2 regions of the Planomonospora sp. ID91781 genome follow, and region 1 is predicted to be linked to the other one. Evidence: riboswitches for the same ligand, from Rfam matches in the RefSeq annotation. Region 1 holds a riboswitch; the other holds the start of a gene.
What was found. A riboswitch is a leader RNA that binds a small molecule or an ion and turns the genes downstream of it on or off. The one in region 1 is predicted to bind cyclic di-AMP.
Positions count from the first base shown of each region.

Region 2: another riboswitch for cyclic di-AMP. It lies ahead of HS048_RS14400 (C40 family peptidase); the one in region 1 lies ahead of HS048_RS21370 (IucA/IucC family C-terminal-domain containing protein).

Region 1 covers NZ_JABTEY010000002.1:463,946-468,659, forward strand. The annotation lists gene HS048_RS21360 (M56 family metallopeptidase) at 1-190, shown strand, start outside; gene HS048_RS21365 (F510_1955 family glycosylhydrolase) at 241-1,125, shown strand; gene HS048_RS21370 (IucA/IucC family C-terminal-domain containing protein) at 1,213-2,013, opposite strand; cyclic di-AMP (ydaO/yuaA leader) riboswitch at 2,216-2,370, opposite strand; gene HS048_RS21375 (CHAP domain-containing protein) at 2,977-3,846, shown strand; gene HS048_RS21380 (cation diffusion facilitator family transporter) at 3,918-4,714, opposite strand, start outside.
Region 2 covers NZ_JABTEY010000001.1:3,168,410-3,173,123, forward strand. The annotation lists gene HS048_RS14390 (NYN domain-containing protein) at 42-1,364, shown strand; gene HS048_RS14395 (C40 family peptidase) at 1,521-2,507, shown strand; cyclic di-AMP (ydaO/yuaA leader) riboswitch at 2,934-3,092, shown strand; gene HS048_RS14400 (C40 family peptidase) at 3,202-3,708, shown strand; gene HS048_RS14405 (hypothetical protein) at 3,870-4,649, shown strand; gene HS048_RS14410 (M48 family metallopeptidase) at 4,646-4,714, shown strand, end outside.

The DNA of each region.
Region 1 (4,714 bases):
TGCCGGTGGCGAGACGGCGCTGACCCGGGTCAAGCGCATGCTCAATCCGGCCGCTCCCCTCGGCCGCAAGGAGCGCCTGGCCGGCTTGGCCGCTGTCGCTCTGCTGCTCGCCGGTCCTGCGGTCGTGGCCGCGATCCCGGGTGTGGCGTCGCTGCTGGCCCACCACTGCCATACGCTTTCGATCTTCTAGACACCGCACCTTCTACGATGATGGATAGTAGATGGCGGTAGCATCATGCCATGGCCTCGATCGACCGGCATCGTCGTGTGCGCGCAGGCGCCGTCCTGGCGCTCGCGCTGCTGTCCGGTACGGCATGCGCCGCACAGCCGTCCACGCAGACCGCCGATGCCGCCGATCCTGGGATCGGTCACGTTCACGGGCTGGGGGTCGACCCGGCCGACGGCACGATCTACATCGCCGGGCACTACGGCCTGTTCCAGGTCCGTTCCACCGACACTGCCCGGCGGGTCGCCGATCGCGTTCAGGATCACATGGGCTTCATCGTGATCGGGCCGAAGACCTTCCTGGCCAGCGGGCACCCCGCGGCGAACGACGTCCCATCCGGCGGCTCCCCGCACCTGGGCCTGATCCGCACCACGGACGCCGGCCTCACCTGGAGCACGGTCTCGCAGGCAGGCATCGCCGACTTCCACGCCATCGCACCGGCGGGGACGACCCTGTACGCCTACGACAGCCAGAGCGGGCAGGTGCGGCGCAGCGGCAATGAAGGCCAAGGCTGGGCGCCGGGAGCCGCGCTGCAAGTGATCGACTTGGCCGCTCACGAGGAGGAGCCGAACCGGGTCCACGCGACCACTTCCGAGGGAGTGCAGGTCAGCAAGGACGGCGGCCTGACCTTCGCCGGGCTCGCCGGCTCCCCTTTGTTGTCCCACCTTGACGCGCTCGGCAAAGACGACCTGGTGGGGGTCGGCGCCGATGGCCGTGTGCACGCCAGCGCCGACGGCGGCGCAACGTGGCAGGCCGCAGGCCGCCTGCCCGGCCAGGCCGCGGCTTTCACCGCCGTCGACCGGCAGCGTCTCCTTGCGGCGCTGCAGGACGGGACCGTCCTGGAATCAACGGACGGAGGACGCGGCTTCTCCGTCGTCTACCGGCCCGCCCTCAGCTGAGCCGCACGCCCGCACCTTCTCCGACCGCCCCCGTTCCGTCCGCGGGCGCCGCGTCGTCACTGATCGCAGCCGGAGGCCGGGGCCGGATCAGTGCGAGCTCGCCGCGCCGGCGAGGACCCGGCGGTAGGCGCAGACGCGGTCCTCGACACTGTCCAGGCAGCAGCTGGCGCACTTCTCTCCATGGACGGCGGTGTAGAACAGGCAGCACGTCCGGCGCAGGTAGAACAAGCCCTCCCTGCCGCCCTCGGAGAGCCGGACCATCTCCCCCAGCCCGCCCAGCCCCGGCGGGCAGGCGGCGAGGAAGGCATCATGGGAACGGTGCAGCAGGTCGACGTCGGCCCCGGGCGTCCTGCTCGCGGCGCCGAACGCCGCGGCGCACCCCTGGGCGATTCCGCCGTGCAGCTGGCGCTGGCCCGCGCGGCTGCGCACCCGCAGCGCATCGGCGAGCGGGAACAGGTGCTCATCGAGCACCTGGCCGACCAGCAGCTTCAGCCGTACGTCCGCGGTCATCTGTGAGGTCTCGGCCAGCCGGGGGCGGCGCAGCGCGACGGCGCCGAACCCGTGGTGGTCGTCGAGCCGGAGCGCCACGTTGTCCGGCCGCACATCCAGCACCTCACCGTACAGTGCCCAGGCCAGCAGGGCGGGAGCCGTGACCGTGCCCGCGTAGACGGCCATCACGGTCAGCGCCGTGGCGTGCGCCGACACCTGTCCGCTGGCGGTCCGCTCGGCTTCGAGCACCCGGGTCAGCTCCTCGGAGGCGGGGTCCAGCAGCCGGTCGGCGGCGACCCAGTCCTCGCCCGCGTCCAGGCCGTCCTGCAGCCGGTAGCGCTCGCCGTAGCCGGCCAGCGCGGTGAGCACGGCTGCAGGGCCGGGAGGTGGATGCGACACGTCGGGGGAGCTCCTTGCATGAGGGACGGCGTTGTCCGCGCACCATTGTGGGCCATCGACACAGCAGGCCGACGTAGCGGGGCGGCACGTCGGCGGCTCGGTCAGGTGATCGCCGTCCAGCGGCTGTTTACGGTCGGACGCCCGATGAGGCGCCCCATACGGCGCAGCCTGCGGTGAGGAACCGGCGTGCTTCACTCGCGTCTCTCCTTTTCGTGACCGCCTACCGGGCGAACTGACGGGTTCGGGCCAAGAGTCGCCCTACCGCCGACGGGACGGATTCACCCTGCGCGCTCGTGGAAAGGTCCGCGGGTTCGCGCGATGGGTCCCCGGTTCCCCCGGCGGAGGCGTCTGGGCCGGCGCGGGATCCGACGGCAGGCGGGCCGTCTTCCCGATGAAGGCAGATCATCAGACGTTACGATGCGATGTAGTAGATGCGTGTCGGCAAGATGAATAAAACGTCACATAACGTCCGAAAGCTCTACCTTGGCCAGGGCTGTCCGTAAGATCTTCCGGCCGCACGATCGCAAGGTCTTGCCCATCCGGATGCCCCAGTTCCCGGCCGCGCCCGCACTCACCTGGATGCGGTTTCACTTGCGCATGAGAGCCTCTCCGCCTGCTCATGACGGTTGCAGCAAGGGTGCGGGACGAACACCGGCTTCGATGATGCACGCCACTGTCTCTGCGGTGCCCTGCAGCGGATTCCGCCCCGCACCCCGGGGGACGGCAGCTCCACTCCCCGCCTCCTATCGGGGTCAGCGAATCGAATCCCTGACTTTCCTCAGGAACTATCTGCCGTAGTCGAATGTCCAGGCGACAACAGGATGACCCCGGGCTGTTCCTGCACGACCACGCCTTGACGCGTGGCCGGAGAGGGCGGCTGTGGCTTACGCCGTACCGGCAGGAGCTTCGTGTCCCGCGTCATGAGAGCCCTTTCCCCGCGCAGGTCAGTAAAGGAACGTACCGTTGCCCGTTCTGTCGCACGCCTTCGGCCGCCAGAGCCTGTCCATCAGCCTGATCGTCGCCGGCATGGCAAGCTTCACCGTCCTGTCCGCTGGGACGGCTCATGCAGCCGACATCCCGTCGATCACCGACAGCGACTCCGGCGCGGCTCCCTTCTCGCAGATGCAGACCCGGATCGCCGAGATCGAAGCCCAGATCGCGATGATCGAGCAGGGGACGATGCCGTCTCAGGCCCCGGCCCCCGAGACCTCAGCACCGGCCCAGCCGCGCAGTGAGGTCATCCAGTCGCCCGATCAGAACCTGACCACCGATGGCCGAAGCGACGCGCTTGCGGCGCCGGACCAGCTCCCAGAGCTGCAGATGCCGGACCGGTCCCAGGCAAAGGGTCTTTCCGGACCGGCCGCGCCGCTGACCGCAGGCACCAAGGTCCAGCAGCTCATCGCCACCGCCCTCAGCAAGGTCGGCGAGGGCGAGGCCGCGGACGGCACGTCCTTCTACGGCAAGTGGTACGACAAGTACACCAAGCAGAAGGGGTTCGCCGCCGCCCCCTGGTGCGACATGTTCCTGGCGTGGGTGGCCGTCGAGCACGGCGCGCAGGATGCGATGGGCATCTACGCCTACACCCCCTGGCACGCGCAGTGGTTCAAGAAGCAGGGCCGCTTCGACCGCGCCCCGCAGGTCGGCGACCTCGTCTTCTTCGACTGGGGCGGCTCCAAGAACATCTCGGCCATCGACCACGTCGGCCTGGTGACCGGCGTGAACCCCGACGGTTCGGTCTCCACGGTGGAGGGCAACATCAGCGACAAGGTGATCGCGCGCACGCGCACCATGGACACCATCGTCGGGTTCGGCCACCCGGCCTACTCAGGCTGAGACCCGAGAGCCCTGCCGGGTGCGGGCCTGACCAGAGGACGGACCGGTCGGTCCGGGGGAGCCCTTGGCCGTCAGGCGTGGGCGGGTTGCTCGTGCCGGGCGTGGGCCGGCGACTCCAGCTGCAGGGTGGCGTGGTGCAGGTCGAAACGGTCCTTGAGGCACTCCTGCAGGACGTCCAGCAGCCGCGGGGCGTGGCCGTCGGTGAAGCACTCGTCGTCGATGACGATGTGCGCGCTGAGCGCGGCCAGGCCCGAGGTGACGGTCCAGGCGTGCAGGTCGTGCACGGCCCGTACGTGCGGCACCGCCAGCAGCTGCGCGCGGACCTGGTCCAGGTCCAGGTGGGCGGGGGTGGCCTCCAGGAGCACGTTGACGGCCGCGTGCAGCAGCTTGAGCGCGCGCGGCACGATGAGCAGGCCGATCAGCACCGCGACGACGGCGTCGGCGCGGGTGAACCCGGTCAGGTGGGCCGCGATCGCGGCGGCGATGACGCCCACGGAGGTGAGCGCGTCGGTGGCCACCTCCAGGAAGGCGCCGCGCAGGTTGAGACTCTCGCCCTGCACGCCGATCAGCACCAGCATCGAGGCCAGGTTGCCGACCAGGCCGACGACGCCGAAGAGCAGCATGGAGCCGGTGGCGAGGTGCGGAGCCTCCGCCGAGACCAGGCGGGAGACCGCCTCGTACAGCACGTACGCCCCGAGGCCGAAGAGCACCGCGGCGTTGACGGCCGCGGCCAGGATCTCGGCCCGGGCCAGGCCGAAGGTGCGCCTCGAGGTGGCCGGGCGGGCGGCCAGGACGATGGCCGCCAGGGCCAGGGCGATGCCGGCGCTGTCGGTGAGCATGTGCCCGGCGTCGGCCAGCAGCGCGATGC
Region 2 (4,714 bases), on a different contig from region 1:
CGTACCCTTGACGGATAGACCGATCCGAGTAGGGGCCGTTGATGAGTTCAGCCGGAGAGGGCCTGTCTCGTCCGCTGCCCGAGCAGGTCCGCACGCACGTCGTGGACCTGGCGTCCCAGGTCCTGGGATCCATGCCCGCCGCCGCGGTGCCGCCGCCGCTGCGCAACATCGCCAGGTTCGAGCCGCGCAAGCGCGCCCGGCTGGGCAGCACGCCGATCGCGGCGCAGCTGGAGACGGACAAGGAGTTCCGGGAGGCCGTCGCCGAGGTCCTGGCGGCGAGTCTGCCCGAGCTGGTCGCCGGGCTGGCGGAGGGCGCCGTCCCCCCGGCCGCCGAGCCCGTCCTGGTCGCCGCCGCGGCCTATCTGACCAGGCCGCCCGGCTGGGTGGAGATGGTGGAGACCGCCCGCGCCGATCTGGAGCGCTCGGCGGCCGTCGCGGAGGGTTCGGCGCAGGAGCAGGCGGTCACCCGGCTGCGCGAGCAGCTGGCCGCGCAGAAGACCGCGGCCAGGGAGGAGTCCGAGCGGCTGCGCGAGCAGCTCAAGGCCGCCCGGGCGGAGGTCTCCGATCTGCGCCACAAGCTGCACGCGGCCCGGGAGCGGGCCAGGGCGGCCGAGGCGCACGCCGCCGCGATGGAGGAGGCCGCGCAGGAGGCCAGGGCCGCCGCCGCGTCGGCGGGCAGCGCGGGGGAGAGCGAGCTGCGCCGCCTGCGGGAGCGCCTGTCCGACTCCGAGCGGCAGCTGGAGGCCGCCCGCCGGGCCGCCCGCGAAGGCCGCAGCGAGGAGGACACCAAGGTCCGCGTGCTGCTCGACGCGCTCGCGGACGCCGCGGCCGGGCTGCGCAGGGAGCTGGCGCTGCCCTCGGGCATCAACCGGCCGGCCGACTCGGTCGCCTCGGTCGCCCCCGGCAGGCCGGGGGTCCGGGCGGTGCCCGCCCGGGCGCTCGCCGACGACGACCCCGCCCTGCTCGACCAGCTGCTCGCGCTGCCGCAGATCCATCTGATCGTGGACGGCTACAACGTGACCAAGACCGGTTACGGCACCCTCACCCTGGCCGACCAGCGCAACCGTCTGCTGACCGGGCTCGGCGCGCTGTACGCGCAGACCCGCACCGAGCTGACCTGCGTCTTCGACGGCGCCGAGCTGGACGGGCCGGTCCCGGTGTCGGCGCCGCGAGGGGTCCGGGTGCTGTTCAGCGCGCCGGGGCAGATCGCCGACGACCTGATCCGCCAGCTGGTCCGCGCCGAGCCCGTCGGGCGGGCGCTCGCGGTGGTCTCCTCCGACCGCGAGGTGGCCGAGTCGGTCCGCCGCATGGGGGCGCGTCCGGTGCCCGCCGCACTGCTCCTGAAGCGCCTCGGACGCGCCTGAGCCCTCCGCGGCCGCTCGTCGTCTCCGCCGGGCCGGGTGCCCGGCGAGAGCGGGAAGGCGGGGAAGCGGGCGAAAAGGTGAGCTGGACCTTACTGGTTCTGTACTATTCGCCCCAGGTCTTTACGGCGGGAGGGCGTAGTAGTGGCCGTGGCGGGTATGCCGAAGTGTTATGGGCGGGTGCCCGTGGCGGCCGGACTGGCTCTCGTGGCGTTCCTGCTGCCGGCGTTGCCGGCCGGTGACGCGCTCGCCGAGCCGAAGCCGACGATCGCCGAGGCCAAGAAGAAGCTGGAGAAGCTCAACGACCAGGCCGACAAGATCGTCGAGAAGTACAACCAGGCCGGCGAGAAGTGGAAGAAGGCCCGCACGCGCTACCGGACGCTCAACGGCGCCCTGGAGAAGCAGAGCGCGAAGGTCGCCGGTCTGCGCCGGGAACTGGTCGCGATGGCCGTCAGCGGCTACCAGGCGGGCACGGTGACCGGCTGGGAGAGCCTCATCACCCGGCCCGACCCGAGCGACCTGCTGAGCGGCCTGGCCGCGGTGGACCAGATGTCGGCCCTGCGCGCCCAGTCCCTCAACGCCTTCGACGAGGCCACCAAGACCCTGCGGACCGACCGGGACAAGGCCAAGACCGCCCTGGCCGAGGCCGACGAGTACCGCGACGAGCTGGCCGAGCAGAAGGCCAAGGCCGACAAGATGGTCAAGGCCCAGATCAAGCTCCTGCGCGAGCTCGGCGCCTACCGGGCGGGCGACCCGAACAGCCCCGGCATCACCTACACCGGCTCCGCCTCGGGGAGCGCCCGCAAGGCGCTCCAGTTCGCCTTCGCCCAGGTCGGCAAGCCGTACCAGTACGGCGGCACGGGACCCGGCGGCTGGGACTGCTCCGGCCTGCTCCAGGCCGCCTGGCGCGCCGGGGGCGTCAGCCTCCCGCGGACGACCTGGGAGCAGTGGAGCTGGGGTGCGAGCCGCAGGGTCTCCCTGGACGACCTCCAGCCCGGGGACCTCATCTTCAGCGAGGGCCTGGGACACGTGAGCATGTACGTCGGCGGCGGCCAGATCGTCCACGCCCCGCAGACCGGCGACGTCGTGAAGGTCGTCGACCTGTCGGCGTACGGCCGCCGCCTGGTGGGCGCGGTCCGTCCCTGACGCCGCCCCCGCTCCCGTCTCGGAAGCAGTCCTCCGCCCCGTCCCTGACGCCGCCCCCGCCCCGCCCTGCCCCGTCTCGGTCCCCGTCCGCGCCGCCCGAGCCCGCGAGCCCCGCGCTCGCGGGCTCTTCCGTGTCAGGACAAGATCATTACTCCTGTTACTGGAGTTACGGGAGTGACAACGTTCAGGCAGCGGATCTCCAAATGTGACGAGGGTCATATCGCGGTGGTGGACTCGCCGTTATCCAGCGGTTATGAAAAGAGGGAAGAGGCTCCCCGATCTTCGGACGGGGCAGCGTCTTTGCCGATGTTTGGGGATCGGGGTAACTTCTGGCGTCGCGACGAGCAAGCCATGCCGTCGCAGTGCACCGGCCTCTCGGGCTGTGTCCAGATGAATAATCCAAGCGGTCACGCGAAGCACCTACACCGTCGTGACCTGCCGAATCCATGCAGCCATGAGGCATGGAACCGGGGAACCAAAGGCATGCTCCCATTGCCAGGGGTGAATCGGCACGCCGTTGTGCCGTAGGGCGTCTTCCCTGCCCGAATCCGTCAGCTAACCCGGTAGGCATCAGTGGAAGTCCCAAGGAGAAATCCTGTCTACCACCCTGCAGAACCCCTGTTCGTCGCGCCTTTTTCGCCTTTCCGTGGGCGGTTTCGCGCTCACTCTGACCGCGTCGGCCGGTGCGGTCGGAATGAATTCCGCGCAGGCGCGGGCGGCGACGAACGGCGCGACCGCGGTACAGGCCGGAGCCGTCGCGGTCACCCGGATGAGCGGCGCCCCCCTCACCGGGGCGAGCGCCAAGGCGGTCACCAGGCTGAGCAAGGCCGCGCGGCAGAAGGCGAAGGCGGCCAAGGCCGTCTCGGTGGCCAAGCGGCAGGTCGGCGCCCCCTACCGCTGGGGCGGGACCGGTCCCCGTGCGTTCGACTGCTCGGGCCTGGCGCAGTACTCCTGGCGCAAGGCGGGGGTACGGCTCCCGCGGATCACGCACAGCCAGTACCGCGCCGTCAGGAAGAAGGTCTCGTGGCGCAGCCTGCGCCCCGGTGACCTGCTCTTCTTCTACGGCAAGGGCCACGTCGGCATCTACGTCGGCAAGGGAAGGATGGTCCACGCGCCGAGCAGCGGCAGGACGGTCCGGATCGTGAAACTGAAGCACTACTACCGCTCCTCCTTCGCCGGAGCGGTCCGCCCCGGCGGCTGACCGGGCCGTCCGGCGGCGGGCGTGCCGCCGGAAGGCGCAGGTGCCGAGCGGCCCCGCCCGTCCCCGTGACGGGCGGGGCCGCTCAGCGTCCGGTACGGGGACCGCTCCGTGCCCGGCGCCCGGGCGGATCCGCCGGCCCGCGTCGCGTAGCATCGGCGCACATGTCCGTCCCCCAGGGGCGCCGCGCCGTACTCGCCGGGATGCTGGCGCTCACGGGCGCCGCGCTGGCCGCGTCCGCGCCGCTCCCGGCCGTCCCGTGGCCGGGAGCCGTCGTGGTCCGCGGGCAGGGCTCGGTCGTCGTCGGGGACCGCGCCGTCGCCGGTCTGCTGGCGGACCTCGCCGCCCGGGCCGACCGCGCCCGCCGCAGGATCGCCGCGATCTGGGGGCCCGTCCGCCCGGTGGTCCTGTTCCCGGAGACCGACGCGCAGGCCGCGGTGCTCGCGGGCGCCGCCGGGGTCGCGGCCACGCGCGGGCTGGCCGCGCTGGCCACCGCGGACCGGGTGGTCGTCCTGCCGGGCGGCTACGCGCGGCTCAGCGAGGTCGGCAGGGACGTGGTCCTCACCCACGAGCTCGTCCACGTGGCCACCGGCGCGACCCGGGGCGGCCGGGTGCCGATGTGGCTGTCGGAGGGGTTCGCCGACTACGTCGGCTACGCGGGCACGGGGCTGGACGTCCGCCGGGTCGCCGCGGAGCTGGCCCGGGAGGTGCGGGCGGGCGTGCTGCCGGACCGGCTGCCCGGTCCGGGGGACTTCGCCCCCGGCGGGGCGCGGCTCCCGCAGGTCTACGAGGAGGCCTGGCTCGCCTGCCGCTACGTCGCCGCACGTTTCGGCGAGCGGGCCCTCGTGAGGCTCTACGGTAGCGATGTCGGGACCACGCTCGGCCTGACCGCGGCGGAGTTCACCGCGGGCTGGCGCGACCACCTCCGGAAGGAACTCGCATGACGTCGAGCACCGCGCGGGCGTCCGGCGCCCGGCCCGGGAGCCCGCGGGCGGCGGGGTGGGCGCTG